Regions from separate parts of the Pseudomonas caspiana genome, predicted to be linked through region 1. Evidence: predicted binding sites of a transcription regulator. Region 1 holds the regulator's gene; the other holds the start of a gene.
The links. The regulator sigma-54, encoded in region 1, starts transcription at its own class of promoters, with help from an activator protein. The targets are predictions, from matches to a motif close to ANTGGCATNNANNTTGCTNT.

Region 1 (10,121 bases):
TTACTCCCCCTCATCAAACTTGTTGTTAATCAATTCAACCAGACCATCCAGCGCTGCCTGCTCCTGATCGCCTTCGGTCGAAAGGTGAATCTCCGTGCCTTTGCCCGCGGCAAGCATCATCACCGCCATGATGCTTTTGCCGTCGACCATGCTTTCCGGTGAGCGCCCCACGCGGATCTGACAGGGAAACTTGCCGGCGACCCCAACGAATTTGGCGGCTGCGCGGGCGTGCAGGCCCAGCTTGTTGATAATGGTTATTTGAAGAGCGGGCATCGCAGAGGAAGTCCTTTCAGCTTAAGTCGCGGTGGCGAACCTGAACGTTTTTGAGGGATTGTTGCAGGACCTGACCCAGACGCTCGGTCAGGTACACCGAGCGGTGATGGCCGCCGGTACAGCCTATGGCTATAGTGACGTACGAGCGGTTGCTGGCAGCGAAGCGCGGCAACCACTTGTTGAGATAAGTGAATATGTCCTGAAACATCTCTTCGACATCAGGCTGCGCAGCCAGGTAGTCGACAACCGCCTGGTCCTTGCCCGACTGCTCTCGCAGTTCAGGCTTCCAGTAGGGGTTGGGCAAGCAGCGGACGTCGAACACCAGATCGGCATCCACCGGCATGCCGCGCTTGAACCCGAAGGATTCGATCAGGAATGCCGTACCCGGCTCCGGCTTGTTCAGCAAGCGAAGCTTCAGCGTATCGCGCAGTTGATAGAGGTTCAGGTGGGTCGTGTTGATCTTCAGGTCGGCAAGATCAATGATCGGCCCCAGCAACGCGGTCTCGTCCCGAATGGCTTCTGCCAGTGAGCGGTTGGCGTTACTTAATGGGTGGCGACGGCGGGTTTCAGAGAAGCGCTTGAAGAGGGTTGATTCATCTGCGTCCAGGTACAGCACGTCGCACTGGATATTGCGTGAACGAACTTCTTCAAGCATCTGCGGGAAGCGTGTCAGGTGGCTGGGTAGATTGCGCGCATCGATAGATACGGCTAACAGCGGTTCGGCGAGTTCGGTATTGATCAATGCGCGTTCGGCAAGCTCCGGGAGAAGCCCGGCCGGAAGGTTATCAACGCAGTAAAAGCCGTTGTCTTCCAGCACATCAAGCGCCGTGCTTTTGCCGGAGCCTGAGCGACCACTAACGATGATCATGCGCATGATTAGTGCCCGTTCTGCTCGTTCAGTACCACCTGATAGAGCGCTTCATTGCTCGCGGCGCTGCGCAGGCGTTCACGCACTTCTTTACGGTCGAGCATGCTGGCGATCTGGCGCAGCAACTCCAGGTGTGCATCGGTAGCGGCTTCCGGAACCAGCAGGACAAACAGCAAGTCCACGGGCGCGCCGTCGATGGCGTCGAAATCTACAGGGGCGTTCAGGTGCAGCAGTGCACTGATGGGCGAAGCACAGCCCTTCAGGCGACAGTGCGGAATGGCGATGCCATTGCCAAAGCCGGTAGAGCCAAGTTTCTCGCGGGCGACAAGGCTCTCGAACACGACTTGCGAGTCCAGATCAGGCACTTCTCTGCCGATCAGGTTGGCAATTTGTTCGAGGACTTTTTTCTTGCTGCCGCCCGGCACGTTCACGAGTGAACGGCCGGGGGTCAGGATATTTTCTAATCGGATCATGTTTGGGGGGTTATCAGCGAGCCGTCGCACCCTGAAGGAGGCTGAGCTGCTTTTCCTTATGCTTGAGCAGTTGTCTATCCAGCTTGTCGGTCAAAAGGTCGATTGCCGCGTACATGTCATCATGTTCCGCATTGGCGACGACCTTTGAGCCGGGGATGTGCAGGGTGGCTTCGATTTTCTGTTTCAGCTTCTCGACCTCCATGATGACCTGCACATTAGTGATCTTGTCGAAGTGGCGCTCCAGTCGTCCGAGTTTTTCGGTGATGTAGTCGCGTAGGGCGTCGGTCACATCCAGTTGATGTCCACTGATGTTGACTTGCATACCGCTTTCTCCTTATTGCCAGTGCATAAAGAGGCAGGCTTTTGCCTGCCACTGGAACGCTGTGGCTAGCAACCGGGTTGCGTAAAGCCGTCACGGGCAATGCTCGCTGGGCTACTACTGTACCTCTCGTCACATCAGTCGCTTGCGTTCGCTTGACGGCGCTATGCCAAGTGATTCGCGGTATTTGGCTACTGTGCGACGGGCTACTTGAATGCCTTGTGCCTCCAGTAAACCAGCGATCTTGCTGTCACTCAACGGCTTTTTCTGATTTTCCGCCGCAACCAGTTTTTTGATGATCGCCCGAATCGCTGTCGACGAACATTCACCGCCCTCGGAGGTGCTTACGTGGCTGGAGAAGAAATATTTCAACTCGTAAATACCGCGGGGGGTATGCATGAATTTCTGTGTGGTTACACGGGAGATGGTCGACTCGTGCATGCCTACCGCTTCAGCGATGTCATGCAGGACCAGTGGCTTCATAGCCTCATCGCCGTACTCAAGGAAGCCGCGCTGGTGTTCGACGATTTGCGTGGCGACCTTCATCAGCGTTTCATTGCGGCTCTGCAGGCTTTTGATGAACCAGCGTGCCTCTTGCAGCTGATTGCGCATGAACGTGTTGTCGGCGCTGGTATCGGCGCGGCGGACAAAACCGGCGTACTGCGGGTTCACGCGCAGGCGCGGGACTGATTCCTGATTGAGCTCAACCAGCCAGCGTTCATTGTCTTTGCGGACGATGACATCCGGCACCACGTATTCGGCTTCGGTGGATTCGATTTGCGAACCGGGCCGGGGGTTGAGGCTTTGCACCAGTTCGATGACCTGGCGCAGCTCATCCTCTTTGAGCTTCATGCGGCGCATCAGTTGCGAGTAATCGCGGCTGCCGAGGAGGTCGATGAAATCACTGACAAGGCGCTGTGCTTCGCTGAGCCAGCGGGTTTTTGCAGGAAGCTGGCGCAGTTGCAGCAGCAGACATTCGCTTAGATTGCGAGCGCCGATGCCTGCTGGTTCAAACTGCTGGATGCGGTGCAGCACGGCTTCGATCTCATCAAGCTCGATATCAAGCTCGGGATCAAAGGCGTCGAGAATCTCTTCCAGCGTCTCGTCCAGATATCCTTGATTGTTGATGCAGTCGATCAGTGTCACGGCGATCAAGCGATCGGTGTCGGACATCGGTGCCAGATTCAGTTGCCAGAGCAAATGGCTTTGCAGGCTTTCACCGGCTGAGGTGCGGGTAGTGAAGTCCCACTCATCGTCATCGTTGCTGGGCAGGCTGCTGGCGCTGGTCTGATAGACGTCTTCCCAGGCGGTATCGACAGGCAGTTCGTTGGGGATGCGCTCGTTCCAGTCGCCTTCTTCAAGATTGTCCACTGTTGGAGCGGATTCCTGATAGGTCGGCTCCTGAACATCAGGGTTGGGCTTCTGCTCGATGTTGTCAGCCAGCGGATCGGCGTTGTCGAAGTCGTCGCCTTCTTCCTGGCGTTCCAGCATAGGGTTTGACTCCAGCGCCTCCTGAATCTCCTGTTGGAGGTCCAGCGTCGACAGTTGGAGTAAGCGGATGGCCTGTTGCAGCTGCGGCGTCATCGTCAGCTGCTGGCCCATTCTCAAGACTAGCGATGGTTTCATGGCTGGGGCTTAACACCTTATTCGCCGGCGCACATGCGCCATCCACTACAGAGCGCCGGGGCGCCTACATAAGCAAATTATATGCCTGAAACCGAAGTGTTTGCCTAGGGTGTGCTGGCATTTAATAAGTATCAGCACAAACACTCAGGCCTGCCCGCCTTTAACAGCGGGCACCGCAGCTTATTTACAGGCGGAACTCGTGGCCGAGGTAAACCTCTTTCACCAGCTGATTTGCCAGAATGGTTTCCGAATCGCCTTCGGCGATCAACTGCCCGTCATTGACGATGTAAGCGGTTTCACAGATGTCCAGAGTTTCACGGACGTTGTGATCGGTGATCAGCACGCCGATGCCCTTGGCTTTCAGATGGTGGATGATCTGCTTGATATCGCCTACGGAAATCGGGTCTACACCAGCAAAAGGTTCGTCGAGCAGAATGAACTTCGGCGCGGTCGCAAGTGCGCGGGCGATCTCTACCCGGCGGCGCTCACCACCGGACAAGCTCATACCCAGGTTGTCGCGAATGTGAGTGATGTGGAATTCCTGTAGCAGGCTTTCCAGCTCCTTGCGGCGTCCTTCGCGGTCCAGCTCCTGGCGAGTTTCGAGAATCGCCATGATGTTGTCTGCAACCGAAAGCTTGCGAAAGATCGAGGCTTCCTGTGGCAGGTAGCCGATACCTGCGCGGGCGCGTCCGTGCATGGGCTGGTGGCTTACATCCAGATCGTCAATCAGCACGCGTCCTTGGTCCGCCTGGACCAAGCCGACAATCATGTAGAAGCATGTGGTCTTGCCAGCGCCGTTAGGCCCCAGCAATCCTACGATCTGGCCGCTGTCGATAGACAGGCTCACATCACGCACGACCTGACGGCCCTTGTAGCTTTTAGCCAAATGCTGGGCTTTCAGGGTCGCCATTACGGGGCCTTCTGCTGGTCGGTTTTCTTTTTCGGCTGGATAACCATGTCGATACGCGGTCGCGGCGTGGTCACTTTGCTGCCGCCATTGGCGCGACCTGCGCTCACAATCTGCTTAACCGTGTCGTAAACGATCTTCTCGCCTTCGGAGGTGTTGCCATCGTTGATGACCTTGGCCTTGTCGATCAGCACAATACGATCCTGGGCAGCGTAGTACTGGATAGTGATCGCGTAGGCTTGAACGATTGGCTTGTCCACTGACGGCTTTTGCTCGTAGTAGGCAAGGTTGCCAACCGAGGTGAAGACGTCGACTTCGCCCTGGGCATTACGTGTGATGGTCACAGTGTTGCCTGTGATCTTCATCGAACCCTGGGTGATGATTACGTTGCCCTTGTAGGTGGCAACGCCTTTCTTGTCATCGAGTTGTGCGTCGTCTGACTGAATGTGAATCGGCTGATCGCGATCAGTCGGCAGGGACCAGGCGCTCGCGCTTCCCAGTGCTGCACCCAGGCCGAGCAAAAAAGGAAGGGTTTTAACGAGCCTCATACTGTCCTCTTACTTTAGATAGCAGGTCCATCCTGCCGTCGTTCAAATACGCTTTCATTCCCTTGGCCGTCGTCACACCGCCAGCGCCGTCGATTCTAACGGCTTGCTCGGTCTGCGCATATTGCTTCTGTGGGAATACGGTCATTCGACTGCTGGTGATAATGGTCGTACGGTTTTTGTCGTCGGTTCGTGCTACGCGAACCGAATCGATCAGCTCGACCTGCTCGCCGCCTGGCGACACTTCACCCGTTTTGCTCTGGATGTGCCAAGGATAGAGAGTGCCACGGTACATCTGCAGGTCTGGCGTGGTCAGCATTGTTACGTCAGTGGCCTTGATATGCTCGACCTTGTCGGCAGTCATTTCGTACTGCAATTTGCCATCCGGCAGATACTGCACGCTGTGCGCATTGATTGCGTAAAAATCGATGGCGCTCTCGTCCACTGTTGCAGCCGGTTGCTCCATGAAGCTTTCCGGGCTGATGTTCCAGTAGCCTGCGGCTGCCAGCAAAAATGCCAGCACGCCGAGGGTCAGAAACGTTCGAATTCTTTTGCTAAGCATAAATGGCTTCTATCTATAAGTAGGCGGCGTGAGCGGCTTCAAGGCTGCCTTGAGCGCTCATGATCAATTCACAGAACTCGCGAGCCGCGCCTTCGCCACCGCGTGCCTGGGTGATGCCATGGGCGTGCTGCCGGACAAAAGTGGCCGCATTGGCCACCGCCATGCCCATGCCGACACGCCGAATGACTGGCAAGTCTGGCAGATCATCACCCAGATAAGCGACCTGTTCGTAATTCAGGCCGAGTTGGCCGAGTAGTTCGTCGAGAACCACCAGCTTGTCTTCCCGGCCCTGGTAAAGATGTTCGATGCCCAGATTCTTTGCCCGGCGCTCGACTACCGGCGTTTTGCGACCGCTGATAATGGCCGTTGTCACGCCTGAAGCGATCAGCATTTTAATGCCTTGGCCGTCCAGCGTGTTGAAAGTCTTGAACTCGCTGCCGTCTTCAAGGAAATACAGGCGGCCGTCGGTCAGTACGCCGTCGACATCAAAAATCGCCAGTTTGATTTTTTTGCCGCGTTGCAGAAGGTCCGTGGTCATTTGCAAATCTCCATTACATGACGCCTGCACGCAGCAGGTCCTGCAGATTGAAAGCACCGACCGGATGATCATTTTCATCGACGACGATGAGTGAGCCGATCTTGTGGTCTTCCATTATTTTCAGCGCTTCGGCGGCAAGCATTTCAGGACGTGCCGTCTTGCCGTGCAGGGTCATCACGTCATCTATGGTCGCCAGGCGAATGTCGATCGGGCGATCCAGGGTGCGGCGCAGATCGCCGTCGGTGAATATCCCGGCCAGGCGTCCGTCAGCTTCGAGGATGGCGGTCATACCCAGCCCCTTGCGGGTCATTTCCATCAGTGCGTCGCGTAGCAGGGTGCCGCGTTGCACTTTTGGCAACTGGTCGCCGCTGTGCATGACGTGCTCGACCTTGAGCAGCAGGCGGCGACCCAGTGCGCCACCAGGGTGTGAAAAAGCGAAGTCCTCGGCGGTGAACCCCCGGGCCTCAAGCAAGGCAACCGCCAAGGCGTCGCCCATGACCAGTGCCGCAGTGGTCGAAGAGGTCGGAGCCAGATTCAGTGGGCAGGCTTCGTGTTCGACATGAGCGTTGAGATTGACGTCGGCAGCTTCGGCCAGAGTCGACTCTGGATTACCTGTCAGGCTGATCATCTTGATGCCCAGGCGCTTGATCAGGGGGAGCAGGGTAACGATTTCGGCAGTCGTGCCCGAATTGGACAAGGCCAGAATGATGTCGTCGGAGGTAATCATACCCATGTCGCCGTGGCTGGCCTCGGCAGGGTGGACAAAAAAAGATGTAGTGCCGGTGCTTGCCAGGGTGGCAGCGATTTTCTTGCCGATATGGCCGGATTTGCCCATGCCAACCACGACAACACGGCCCTTGCTCGCCAGAATCATCTCGCAAGCCTGGACGAAATCCGCATCGATATGAGCTAACAAGCCCTCCACCGCTTCGATCTCGAGACGGATGGTGCGTTGTGCTGATTGGATCAGGTCGCTGGTTTGGTTCATGGCAAAAAATCGGTCAGCTGGCTAAAAGGCGGCGATTATAGCGGTAATGCGCGATTCCCTCACGTCTGATCGTCGAGCTTTACTTTTAATCGTTCGGGGTGGCGATAAGCGAGTCGTCTTTGTGGGAAATGTCGCAAAATGTTTGTGCCGATATTGATTGATCAGCCTTCCTCTTGGGTGGCGCCTTATAGCGGTGGTATAGTTCGCGGCCTGTTCAGCCCACCGAGACAGCATGTCTCCCGCCAGGGACTCGGCAGCTGGACGTGAGGCTGCATCGCAAGGAGTTTAGATGAGCGCCGATAACGCCTACGCGATCGAGCTGAAGGGCGTTTCCTTCAAGCGCGGTACGCGCAGCATTTTCGAAAATGTCGATATTCGCATTCCCCGTGGCAAAGTCACCGGCATCATGGGACCTTCGGGCAGCGGCAAAACCACATTGCTGCGTCTGATGGGCGCCCAGTTGCGGCCGTCTGCGGGCGAAGTGTGGGTGAACGGTCAGAACCTGCCCACGCTGTCGCGCAGCGATCTGTTCGATGCGCGCAAGCACATGGGCGTGCTGTTTCAGAGTGGTGCGTTGTTCACTGATCTGGATGTATTCGAGAACGTCGCCTTTCCACTGCGCGTTCATACCGAGCTGCCTGAAGAAATGATCCGCGACATCGTCCTGCTGAAATTGCAGGCGGTTGGACTGCGCGGTGCTGTCGAATTGATGCCCGACGAGCTGTCAGGTGGTATGAAGCGTCGCGTGGCGCTGGCCAGAGCCATTGCCCTTGATCCGCAGATTCTCATGTATGACGAGCCGTTTGTGGGGCAGGACCCGATCGCTATGGGAGTCCTGGTTCGTCTGATCAAGTTGCTAAATGACGCGCTCGGCATCACCAGTGTCGTGGTTTCTCATGATCTGGACGAAACGGCGAGTATCGCCGATTACCTGTACGTGGTTGGCGATGGTCAGGTGCTGGGGCAGGGTACGCCCGAGGAACTGATGGGCTCGGACAATCCACGTATTCGTCAATTCATGACCGGTAATCCGGACGGCCCGGTGCCGTTTCATTATCCGGCGCCGGATTATCGCGAAGATCTTTTGGGGAAGCGCTGATGCGCAAGAAGTCACTAATGGAGCGGATACGCCTGCTGGGGCGTGCCGCAATAGATATCCTGGCTGTCCTCGGACGTTCGGCGATCTTTCTGGTTCATGCGTTGCTGGGGCGCAGTTCAATCGGCGGCAGTTTCCAGTTGCTGGTCAGACAGCTTTACTCGGTGGGTGTCATGTCGCTGGCGATTATTGTCGTCTCTGGCATGTTCATCGGCATGGTGTTGTCGCTGCAGGGGTTCAGCATCCTGACCAAGTACGGTTCGGAGCAGGCTGTCGGGCAAATGGTTGCGCTGACACTGCTGCGTGAGTTGGGGCCGGTTGTCACCGCTCTGCTGTTCGCGGGTCGTGCCGGTTCGGCATTGACCGCCGAAATCGGCAACATGAAGTCCACCGAGCAATTGTCCAGTCTGGAAATGATCGGCGTGGACCCTCTCAAGTACATTGTCGCGCCACGGTTGTGGGCAGGGTTCATTTCCCTGCCGTTGCTGGCCATGATCTTTAGCGTAGTGGGTATCTGGGGAGGCTCCTGGGTAGCAATCGACTGGCTGGGTGTTTACGAGGGTTCCTTCTGGTCAAATATGCAAAACAGCGTTTCTTTCGTTGATGATGTGATTAACGGAGTTATCAAGAGCGTCGTATTTGCCTTCGTGGTGACCTGGATCGCCGTGTTCCAGGGTTACGACTGCGAACCCACCTCAGAAGGGATCAGTCGTGCCACGACCAAAACAGTCGTGTATGCCTCCCTGGCCGTGTTAGGCCTGGACTTTATTCTGACCGCATTGATGTTTGGAGATTTCTGATGCAAAACCGCACCATCGAAACAGGTGTCGGCCTGTTCCTGCTGGCCGGGATACTGGCTTTGCTCCTGCTTGCCCTGCGCGTCAGCGGTCTGAGCTCCAGTGCCAGCACTGATACTTATAAACTTTATGCAAATTTCGACAATATTGCCGGTTTGACTGTCAGAGCCAAAGTGAGCATGGCAGGGGTCACTATCGGTAAGGTCACTGCGATCGATCTGGATCGCGATACTTTCACCGGCCGGGTGACGATGGAAGTACAGAAAAAGGTTAATAACCTGCCTCTCGATTCCACCGCATCGATTTTGACCGCTGGCTTGCTCGGTGAGAAGTATGTGGGTATCAGCGTAGGTGGTGACGACGGGTTGCTGAAGGATGGCAGTACCATCCATGACACGCAGTCGTCACTTGTGCTGGAAGACCTTATCGGAAAATTTCTGCTCAATACCGTGAGTAAAGACGCTAAATGAGGAGCTTCTAGATGATCTCAATCGTGCGCCGTGGTCTGTTGGTGTTGCTGGCATTGCTACCAATGTTGGGCAATGCTGCCGCCACACCGTCCGCTCATGATCTGGTGGATCGCACCACCAAGGAATTGCTGAGCGATCTGGCAGCCAACAAAGAACAGTACAAAAGCAATCCGGGCGCTTTTTATGATGCGTTGAACCGCATCGTTGGTCCGGTGGTAGATGCCGACGGCATCTCCAAAAGCATCATGACCGTCAAGTATTCACGCAACGCTTCTCCTGAGCAGATGCAGCGCTTTCAGGAAAACTTCAAGCGTAGCCTGATGCAGTTCTACGGCAACGCGTTGCTGGAATACAACAATCAGGGCATCACCGTTTCGCCTGAAAAGGCTGAAGGCGCGGATCGCACCAGCGTTGAAATGCAGGTCAAGGGTAATAACGGCGCGGTTTATCCTGTGTCCTATACGCTCGTGAAGATTGGTGGTGAGTGGAAGGTGCGCAACGTCATCATCAACGGCATCAATATCGGTAAGCTGTTCCGCGATCAGTTCGCTGATGCGATGCAGCGCAACGGCAATAATCTGGACGAGACGATCAATAGCTGGGCAGGTGAAGTTGCCAAAGCTAAAGAAAAAGCCCCTGAAGCTGCCGGTCCGGCCGCG
Region 2 (10,121 bases), 1.2 Mb from region 1:
CTGCTGAGCCACATCGATCTGGGTGGCGGTCTTGGCGTGCGCTATCGCGATGAGGAGCCACCGCTGGCTTCTGATTACATCAAGGCCGTTCGTGAGCGTCTGGAAGGTCGTGACCTGTCACTGGTTTTCGAACCCGGCCGCTTTATCGTCGCCAATGCAGGGGTACTGCTGACTCAGGTCGAATACCTCAAGCACACTGAGCACAAGGATTTCGCCATCGTCGATGCGGCGATGAACGACCTGATCCGTCCGGCGCTGTATCAAGCCTGGATGGACGTGACTGCCGTTCGCCCGCGTGACAGCGCGCCTCGCGCCTACGACATCGTCGGCCCGATCTGCGAAACCGGCGACTTCCTCGCCAAGGGTCGCGAACTGGCTCTGGCTGAAGGTGATCTGCTGGCCGTGCATTCGGCCGGTGCCTATGGTTTTGTCATGAGCTCGAACTACAACACCCGCGGCCGTACCGCCGAAGTGTTGGTCGACGGCTCGCAGGCTTACGAAGTACGCCGCCGCGAGACCGTTGCCGAGCTGTTTGCTGGCGAAAGCCTGCTGCCGGAGTAACCCATGCTGCTGCGTTTTACCAAGATGCACGGCCTGGGCAACGACTTCATGGTTTTGGACCTGGTCAGCCAGCACGCGCATATTTTGCCCAAACATGCCAAACAATGGGGTGATCGGCATACCGGTGTCGGTTTCGATCAGCTATTGCTGGTTGAAACGCCGACTAACCCGGATGTCGATTTCCGCTATCGGATTTTCAACTCCGATGGCTCCGAGGTTGAGCAGTGTGGCAACGGTGCGCGCTGCTTTGCCCGTTTTGTACTGGACAAGCGCCTGACCGCCAAGCGCCTGATCAAGGTCGAAACCAAGAGCGGCATCATCGAGCTGGAAATCCGCAACGACGGCCAGATCAGCGTCGATATGGGGCCACCACGGCTGGTGCCGGCGGACATCCCGTTCCAGGCCGCCGAGCAGGCGTTGAGCTATAGCCTTGATGTCGACGGGCAAACGGTGGAACTGGCGGCTGTTTCCATGGGTAACCCGCATGCGGTATTGCGCGTGGACGACATCAACGGTGCCCCGGTGCATGAGCTGGGTCCGAAAATTGAACACCATCCGCGCTTTCCGGCGCGGGTCAACGTTGGCTTTCTCTACGTTGTCGATCGTCAGCGGGCGCAGTTGCGCGTCTGGGAGCGCGGAGCCGGGGAAACCCAGGCCTGTGGCACCGGCGCGTGCGCGGCAGCCGTTGCGGCTATCAGCCAGGGCTGGATGGATTCGCCACTGCTGATCGATCTGCCCGGTGGTCGTCTGTCGATCGAATGGGCAGGCCCCGGTCATCCGGTTTTGATGACCGGCCCCGCTGTCCGGGTATATGAAGGCCAAGTTCGTCTATGAGTGAGCAAACGCGATGACTGACAAGCCTCAGACTTCAACCGACAAGCCTAGCGAATCGCCGGTCGATAACGCAGCGCCAAATCTTGAAGCAGAGGCGATCATCGCTTACCTGCTTGAACGCCCGGATTTCTTTGCCGAGCACGACGAGTTACTGGTGTCGATGCGTATCCCGCATCAGCGCGGCGACACTGTTTCGCTGGTTGAACGCCAGCTCAAGCTGCTGCGCGAGCGCAACATCGAGATGCGCCATCGTCTGTCACAACTGATGGACGTTGCCCGCGATAACGACCGGCTGTTCGAGAAGACCCGCCGCCTTAATCTTGCATTGATGGACGCCAGCAGTCTCGAAGAGATTGTGATCGCTGTTGAAGACAGCCTCCGTCAGGACTTCCAGGTGCCCTTCGTCAGCTTGATCCTGTTCAGCGACAGCGCAATGCCGGTTGGCCGTTGGGTCAGCAGCGCCGATGCGCAAAAAGCGATTGGTGGGCTGATTGGCGACAAGACAGTGTGCGGCGCGTTGCGTGAGCATGAGCTGACCTTCCTGTTTGGCGCTGAGCAGGGCAAGGAAGTCGGTTCAACCGCTGTTGCGACTCTTAGCCATCTTGGCCTGCATGGCGTGTTGGCCATCGGCAGTCGCGATCCGCAACACTACAAAAGCTCGGTCGGCACCCTGTTCCTCAACTACATCGCCGATGTGCTCAGCCGTCTGTTGCCGCGCTTCACCCACTCCTTACGCTCGGTTCGCTAGTGATGGAACGACAGCTGGACGCTTACTGCACACATTTGCGCAGTGAGCGCCAAGTGTCGCCCCATACACTCGAAGCTTATCGCCGCGACCTCAACAAGGTTTTGGCGTATTGCGAGAAGCAGCAACTCAACAGTTGGGCTGCGCTGGACATTCAGCACCTGCGCAGCCTGATTGCCCGCCAGCATCAGCAAGGGCAATCCTCGCGCAGCCTTTCGCGTCTGCTGTCAGCGGTGCGTGGGCTCTATCACTACCTCAATCGCGAAGGCATCTGCGAGCATGACCCGGCCAACGGCCTGTCGCCGCCCAAAGGCGAACGACGCCTGCCGAAAACCCTGGATACGGATCGCGCTCTGCAATTGCTGGACGGGGGTGTTGAAGATGACTTCCTTGCCCATCGCGATCAGGCGATTCTGGAGTTGTTCTATTCATCAGGGCTGCGTTTGTCCGAGCTGACCGGCTTGAACATGGAGCAACTGGACCTGAGCGAAGGTCTGGTGCAAGTCTTGGGTAAAGGCAGCAAGACCCGAGTCCTGCCAGTGGGCAGGAAGGCCCGTGAGGCGCTGCAGGCGTGGATTGCACTGCGTGCCCTGGCTAACCCTGAAGATGACGCTGTGTTCATCAGCCAGCAAGGTCGACGTTTAGGGCCGCGTGCTATCCAGAAGCGGGTCAAGGCCGCCGGCGAGCGCGAATTAGGGCAGAACCTGCACCCGCACATGTTGCGTCACTCTTTCGCTAGCCACTTGCTCGAATCTTCCCAGGATCTGCGCGCTGTTCAGGAATTGCTCGGCCATGCCGACATCAAAACCACGCAGATCTACACCCATCTGGATTTCCAGCATTTGGCGTCGGTCTACGACAGCGCCCATCCGCGGGCTAAACGCAAAGGTTCTGACCATGATTAAGCTGATCACCTTCGATCTGGATGACACCTTGTGGCATACCGCACCGGCCATCGTCGGCGCAGAGGCCATCCTGCGCGAATGGCTCGCGGCAAATGCGCCAAAGCTTGGTCCGGTACCAGTCGAGCATTTGGGGGAAATTCGTGCGCGTCTGGTAGAAGCCGACCCCACTTTCAAGTACCGCATCAGCGCCCTGCGGCGGCGCGTTCTGTTCCATGCGCTAGAAGACGCCGGTTACCCCTCGGTTGAAGCTGGGGCGCTGGCTGATCAGGCGTTTGAAGTATTCCTGCATGGCCGCCATCAGGTCGAGATCTTCCCGGAGGTCCATCCGACGCTGGAGATTCTGGCCAGGACCTTCACCCTGGGAGTGATCACCAACGGCAATGCCGATGTGCGTCGCCTGGGGCTGGCCGATTATTTCGCCTTTGCGCTGTGTGCTGAAGACCTGGGCATCGGCAAGCCTGACCCTGCTCCGTTCGTGGAAGCACTCAAGCGCGCCGACGTCGATGCGGGCGCTGCGGTGCACATCGGCGATCACCCTGGCGACGACATCGCAGGCGCTCAGCAAGCCGGTATGCGAGCGATCTGGTACAACCCGGCTGGTAAGCCGTGGGAAGGCGACAAACTGCCTGACGCCGAGATCAGCAGCCTGACGCAGCTGCCGGAGGTATTGAGTCGCTGGGCATAGATGATGTGGCGGCTGGTGATGAATTTTGGGAGCTGGGCTTGCCCAGCTCCCACAGTCATCATCGGTCTTGCTTGGGCTGCTCAGGCCTGAGCCCGCAGCCAGATTTTTGCCAAAAAAAAGCCCGCAGCGACAGCGGGCTTTTTCTTATCCGGCATCACACCCTTAGATAGGGCGGCTACCGTATTTGTTGTCCGGCTTCTTGGGCGGATCGGCGACCACGTTGGCCTCCACTTCCTGCACCTTGCCACCACGGGCGAGGAACTCTTCCATGGCGCGAGCCAGAGCGTCACGCTCTTTGTTTTTGGCTTCAACGCTAGGCAGTTCATCAACCGAGACAGCGGCCTTGGCCTTGCCTTTGGTCGGCGTTACCGAAGCTTCCGCACCGTCATCGGCTTCAGCACCATCGTCTTCGGGAGCAGCTGCAAGCTCCTCACCGTCCTCTTCACCTTCCAGATCATCAACCAGATCGTCGTTGTCATCGTCGCTCATGTTCTACCTCATGACTTGCGAAAGCAGATTAGTTATAGCCCAGCTGTGCACGTTTTCGAATGCTGCCGGAAAAAATTCAACATCCGCTGCAAAACAGCGGTTATGCCTGTTCACCCTGAAGGGTGGCCAGGACGTTGCGAGCACCGCCAGCATCACGGTGCTCACCCAGATAAACACCTTGCCAGGTGCCTAAGGCCAATCGAACCGCCGAGACCGGCAAAACCAACTGGCAGCCTAGCAAACTGGCCTTGAAATGCGCCGGCAGGTCGTCAGGGCCTTCGTCCTCATGTTCAAAGCCGTGGGTGCCTTGTGGCACCAGACGGTTGAAAAAGCGCTCGAAGTCACGACGTACAGCCGGGTCAGCGTTCTCGTTGACGGTCAACGACGCCGAGGTGTGCTGCAGCCACAAATGCAACAACCCGACTCGGCACCCCCGCAGCTCCGGCAAGCCTGCAAGAATTTCGTCGGTTACCAGATGAAACCCGCGTGGCTTGGCCCGCAGGGTAATTCTGGTCTGTTGCCACATACAGTTCTCCGCACATTCGGCGCGCATTCTAACGCGCTGGTAGAAAAAGCAAAGCGCGCAATAATCCGTCTTTTCTGTAAGCCATCGACGCTTGCTCGCCAACGTGGCGAGGAACTCTGCAAACTGTCAGGAATGCCCCTTGCAAAGCGGCCTGAGTATCTGGCCAAACGCTTTGCCGGGCAATCTATCGACAAACTCCAGACAAAAAAATGCCCGGTAAACCGGGCATTTTTTTACAGTGGCTTACAAGTTGTAGCCACGCTCGTTGTGTTGCGCAAGGTCGAGGCCGACAGCTTCTTCCTCTTCGGTGACACGCAGGCCCATGACCGCGTCCAGCACCTTGAGAATGATGAAGGTCACGATCGCTGTGTAAACCACGGTGAACGCCACGCCTTTGAACTGAATCCAGACCTGAGCCGCGATGTCAGTCACAGTACCGAAGCCGCCCAGAGCAGGGGCTGCGAATACGCCGGTCAGGATTGCGCCGACGATGCCGCCGATGCCGTGCACGCCGAAAGCGTCCAGGGAGTCGTCGTAGCCCAGCTTGCGCTTGAGGCTGGTGGCGCAGAAGAAGCAGATAACGCCTGCCGCCAGACCGATGATCAAAGCGCCCATCGGGCCAACAGTACCGGCAGCCGGAGTGATAGCCACCAGACCCGCAACAACACCCGAAGCGATACCCAGCGCGCTTGGTTTGCCGTGAGTCAGCCACTCAGCGAACATCCAGCTCAGTGCAGCAGCGGCGGTCGCGATCTGAGTAACCAGCATGGCCATGCCTGCAGTGCCGTTGGCAGCTGCGGCGGAACCGGCGTTGAAGCCGAACCAGCCAATCCAGAGCATTGCTGCGCCGACCAGGGTGTAACCCAGGTTGTGCGGTGCCATTGGAGTGGTAGGGAAGCCTTTACGCTTGCCAAGTACCAGACACGCCACCAGGCCAGCCACACCAGCGTTGATGTGAACAACGGTGCCGCCTGCGAAATCCAGGACTCCCCAGTCCCACATCAAGCCACCGACGCCGCCCCAGACCATGTGCGCGATTGGCGCGTAGACCAGGGTGAACCAGATAGCCATAAAGATCAGCATTGCGGAGAACTTCATGCGTTCTGCGAAAGCACCGACGATCAGGGCTGGAGTGATGATCGCGAAGGTCATCTGGAAGGTGATGAACACCGCTTCAGGGAACAGAGCCGCAGCGCCAGTGATGCTCGCAGGTGTCACACCTGCCAGGAACGCTTTGCCCATGCCGCCGAAGAACGAGTTGAAGTTGACGACGCCTTCTTCCATACCAGTGGTGTCGAACGCAATGCTGTAGCCGTAAACGACCCACAGGATGCTGATCAAACCAGTGATAGCGAAGCACTGCATCATCACGGAAAGAATGTTTTTAGAACGGACCATACCGCCGTAGAACAGCGCGAGGCCGGGGATGGTCATGAACAGCACCAAGGCTGTTGCAGTCAGCATCCAGGCGGTGTCGCCTGAGTTGAGGACTGGGGCTGCCACTTCGTCTGCCGCCATGGCCAAGCCAGGGGTTACGAGGGACAACAGGGCTCCTAGCCCTGCGAATTGACGCAGAGTCATATTGTTTTCTCCTGGGGCGTTGGGTTGGCGGCTTAGATTGCGTCGGTATCGGTTTCGCCGGTACGGATGCGAATGGCCTGTTCCAGATTCACAACAAAGATCTTGCCGTCACCAATCTTGCCGGTGTTGGCTGCTTTGGTTATCGCCTCGATAACGCGATCCAGATCCTTATCGTCAATAGCAACATCGATCTTCACCTTGGGAAGGAAGTCGACTACGTATTCCGCACCGCGATACAACTCGGTGTGGCCTTTCTGACGTCCGAAGCCTTTGACTTCAGTAACGGTGATGCCCTGCACGCCGATTTCGGACAGCGACTCGCGCACGTCGTCCAATTTGAACGGCTTGATGATGGCAGTGACTAGCTTCATGAAACTTTCTCCCGAATTGGTGGACTTGCCCCAGGAAAACAAACCCGACTCAAGTCTAAGCGCAGTGCCTGGCTTTGTAACGCATCGGTCGCCTGAAGGAGGTCCGACCAACCCCAGAAAACCGCTTTTGACGAAACATTCCCCGCTCCGCCTGCCGCACTGTATTCGTCAACACGACTGCATCAGTGCATGGGTCATCAGCGACTAAGCAGAAAGCTTGCCATCTCGTGAATTTTCATTGAATACAGGCCCTTGATCCCTGTTTCAGGCACCTGAGCCTCCCTGTGAAGCGTATTGGCGCACAACTAAAGTGCGTTCGTGCACGCGCTGGTGCGCCATTATCGTGCGCCCGATGCCGCTGGAAATGACTATAGACGCTCCGTGCTACACTGCCGCCCATCTGAAACCGGAGGTAGACATGCTCGCGCCCAAAGCTTTCCTCGATGCCCTGAGCGGCCACGCCTCGCGCTTGTTCAATGGCGAAACGCCGATCCCGCGTAACGAATTTGAAACCCAGTTCAAAGCCCTGCTGCAAAGCGGCTTCAGCAAACTGGATCTGGTCAGCCGGGAAGAATTCGACAGCCAGATGGCCGTCCTCGCCCGCACCCGTGCCCGCCTTGAAGCGCTTGAGGTGAAAGTTGCAGAGATGGAAGCGAAGTCGAATCCGCCTGTGGGTGAGTAGAGCTGACATGCGACGGTTTTGTGGGAGCCAAGCTTGGTCTGGGCGGCATTCCGACGATGAACGATGACGCGGGTTTCTGATAAACCGCGGCGCCTTCATCGCGGGCAATCCTCCCCACAGATATCGATCATCCCTGTGGGAGCCGAGCTTGCTCGCGATAAATGATAACGCGGTCTACCTGAGTACCGAGGCGTCTATATCGCGGGCAAGCCTCGCTCCCACAGGGATTTGCTTTCCGCATGACAGGGTGGTGTCAGTATTAAAAGGACATTCCTGCGGACACAAAATGGTGCATCCCCTTCTGGCATCTGCCTCACCTTGCAATCAACAACCGCTCCAGCCGTTTCGTATACGGCGAAAGATCACCGATGGTGCGCTCGACCCATTGCGGGTCGTAATAGGTGTCCAGATAGCGCTCGCCGCTGTCGCACATCAACGTCACCACTGAGCCTTTCAGGCCCTGCTCCTGCATTTGTAGCGCTACCGTCAGCGCGCCCCATACGTTTGTCCCGGTAGAGCCACCGGGCTTCTTGCCGATCAGCTTTTCCAGCCAGCCGAGTGTGGCAATGCTCGCTGCATCGGGGATTTGCAACATGTCGTCAATCACGCCCGGCAGAAACGACGCCTCTACCCTCGGCCGTCCAATGCCCTCGATGCGGCTGCCCTTGAGGCTGGTCAGGCTGGTCTCACCGCTGCGGTAGCTGTCGTAGAACACCGAATTCTCCGGGTCTACGACGATCAGTTTGGTGGCATGGCCCTTGTAGCGAATGAACCGACCGATAGTCGATGACGTGCCGCCCGTTCCTGCGCTCATCACAATAGCCGTCGGAATGGGATGTTCTTCTCCACTCAACTGATCAAAGATGCTGTCGGCGATGTTGTTATTGCCGCGCCAGTCTGTAGCCCGTTCGGCGTAGGTGAACTGATCCATGTAATGGCCGTTGTCGACCTGGGCCAGACGTTCAGCTTCGGGATACATGTCGCAGGACTGCTCCACAAAGTGGCAGCGCCCGCCAAGCAGCTCAACCTGCTGGATTTTCTTGCTCGCGGTATGACGCGGCATGACTGCGGTAAAAGGCAGCCCCAGCAGTTTTGCGAAATACGCCTCCGATACTGCAGTGCTGCCGGAAGAGGCCTCCACTACATGCGTGCCTTGGCGAATCTTGCCGCTACAGATTGCATGAAGAAATAACGAGCGCGCCAGACGATGCTTCAAGCTACCGCTGGGGTGAGTACTTTCGTCTTTGATGTAGATATCGATACCGTTCAGTGCCGGAACATCAAGCTTGAGCATGTGCGTATCGGCCGAGCGCTGCTGATCGCAGTTGAGGGTTTTGATCGCGGTACGAATCCAGTCATTCATCTCTTCTGCGCCTCAGCAAAATCACATCTATTCTTGATGGCAAATGTTACTGAATGCTGGGAAAAAGGATTTCTTTTTGTTCTATTGTTTAGCTTCTTATATAGAAAAATATTCTCCCAAAGGACTGAATTGAAAAATGGACAGTCTTGATCGCCATATCCTCAGTATTTTGCAGCGTGATGCCTCTATCGTGCTCAAAGACCTTGCTGAAGCCGTCAACCTCTCAACAACGCCCTGCTGGAAGCGAGTCAAAAAGCTCGAAGAGGCCGGGTACATCAAATCCAGAGTTGCGCTTCTTGATCCGGAAAAGCTGGGGCTGGGGTTGTCGGTTTTCGTCCAGCTCAAGACCCAGCGCCATGACACTCAGTGGCTTGAGCAATTTGCCCAAACCGTCATGCAGTACGAAGAGGTCATGGAGTTCTACCGAATGGCGGGCGAATGGGACTACATGCTGCGACTGGTCGTCAGCGACATGGCCGCTTACGACCGCTTTTACAAAAAGCTGATCAGCAGCACTGAAGGCCTTTCGACCATTACCTCCAGCTTCGCCATGGAGCAGTTGAAATACACGACGGCGCTGCCGTTGCCCCGTAGCTAGGCCTGTTCCCTGGGTGGGAACAGGCTAGCGACCGGTTAGAAGGTGTAGCTGACCGTGGCGCTGACGTTGCGCTCCTCACCCAAATAGCAGTAGCTCAGGCTTGCACAGGACGCGACGTAAGATTCGTTGGTCAGGTTGTTCGCGTTAACCCGTACGTCGACGCCTTTAAGCCCGACTTTGCTCAGGTCATAGCCGACTGAAGCGTCGAACAGTGTGTAGGACGGCACCTTCAGGATGTTTTCAGCATCTGCCCAGCTGTAGCCGACGTAGCGCACCCCTGCGCCCAGACGCAAGCCATCCAGCGCACCGCTGTTGAAGGCGTAGTCGCCCCAGACCGACGCCATGTGTTTAGGAGCTTGTGTCGGTGAGTTGCCTTTGTTCTCGATGACGTTGGTGGGCGTGCTCAACGTGCTGATCATCGATTTGGAGTATTCGATGTCGGTCAATGTGTAGCCGCCCAACACTTTGAAGTTGTCGGTTAACTGCACGTGCGCTTCCAGCTCCAGACCCTGGGAGCGTACCGCGCCAATAGGGCGATAGAAATTCTCTTGCGGCAGTTTGGAAGCCAGATTCTCCTGATCAATCCGGAATACCGAGGCGGTAAACAGGTTGTCCGTTCCGGGTGGCTGGTACTTGATGCCTGCTTCCCATTGAGTGCCGTCTGTTGGCGCCAGAGGGTTGCCATCACTGTCGGCGTACGAGTTCGGGTTAAACGACTCTGAATAGCTCACGTACGGCGCAATACCGTTATCGAACAGATACAGCACACCTGCCCGGCCGG

Region 2: the regulator sigma-54 is predicted to act here: its motif matches at 6,903-6,922, upstream of glnK (P-II family nitrogen regulator).

Annotation. Positions count from the first base shown of each region.
Region 1 covers NZ_CP167995.1:5,047,322-5,057,442, reverse strand. The annotation lists gene ABRP31_RS22950 (HPr family phosphocarrier protein) at 1-273, opposite strand; gene rapZ (RNase adapter RapZ) at 290-1,147, opposite strand; gene ptsN (PTS IIA-like nitrogen regulatory protein PtsN) at 1,150-1,614, opposite strand; gene hpf (ribosome hibernation-promoting factor, HPF/YfiA family) at 1,628-1,936, opposite strand; gene ABRP31_RS22930 (RNA polymerase factor sigma-54) at 2,066-3,559, opposite strand; gene lptB (LPS export ABC transporter ATP-binding protein) at 3,744-4,469, opposite strand; gene lptA (lipopolysaccharide transport periplasmic protein LptA) at 4,469-5,014, opposite strand; gene lptC (LPS export ABC transporter periplasmic protein LptC) at 5,001-5,573, opposite strand; gene ABRP31_RS22910 (HAD family hydrolase) at 5,587-6,111, opposite strand; gene ABRP31_RS22905 (KpsF/GutQ family sugar-phosphate isomerase) at 6,125-7,099, opposite strand; gene ABRP31_RS22900 (ATP-binding cassette domain-containing protein) at 7,389-8,198, shown strand; gene mlaE (lipid asymmetry maintenance ABC transporter permease subunit MlaE) at 8,198-8,995, shown strand; gene mlaD (outer membrane lipid asymmetry maintenance protein MlaD) at 8,995-9,462, shown strand; gene ABRP31_RS22885 (phospholipid-binding protein MlaC) at 9,474-10,121, shown strand, end outside.
Region 2 covers NZ_CP167995.1:6,263,604-6,273,724, forward strand. The annotation lists gene lysA (diaminopimelate decarboxylase) at 1-561, shown strand, start outside; gene dapF (diaminopimelate epimerase) at 565-1,395, shown strand; gene ABRP31_RS28275 (DUF484 family protein) at 1,409-2,143, shown strand; gene xerC (tyrosine recombinase XerC) at 2,146-3,045, shown strand; gene ABRP31_RS28285 (HAD family hydrolase) at 3,038-3,730, shown strand; gene sutA (transcriptional regulator SutA) at 3,893-4,219, opposite strand; gene ABRP31_RS28295 (secondary thiamine-phosphate synthase enzyme YjbQ) at 4,320-4,745, opposite strand; gene ABRP31_RS28300 (ammonium transporter) at 4,989-6,326, opposite strand; gene glnK (P-II family nitrogen regulator) at 6,359-6,697, opposite strand; gene ABRP31_RS28310 (accessory factor UbiK family protein) at 7,116-7,379, shown strand; gene ABRP31_RS28315 (PLP-dependent cysteine synthase family protein) at 7,693-8,742, opposite strand; gene ABRP31_RS28320 (Lrp/AsnC family transcriptional regulator) at 8,879-9,340, shown strand; gene ABRP31_RS28325 (TonB-dependent siderophore receptor) at 9,376-10,121, opposite strand, start outside.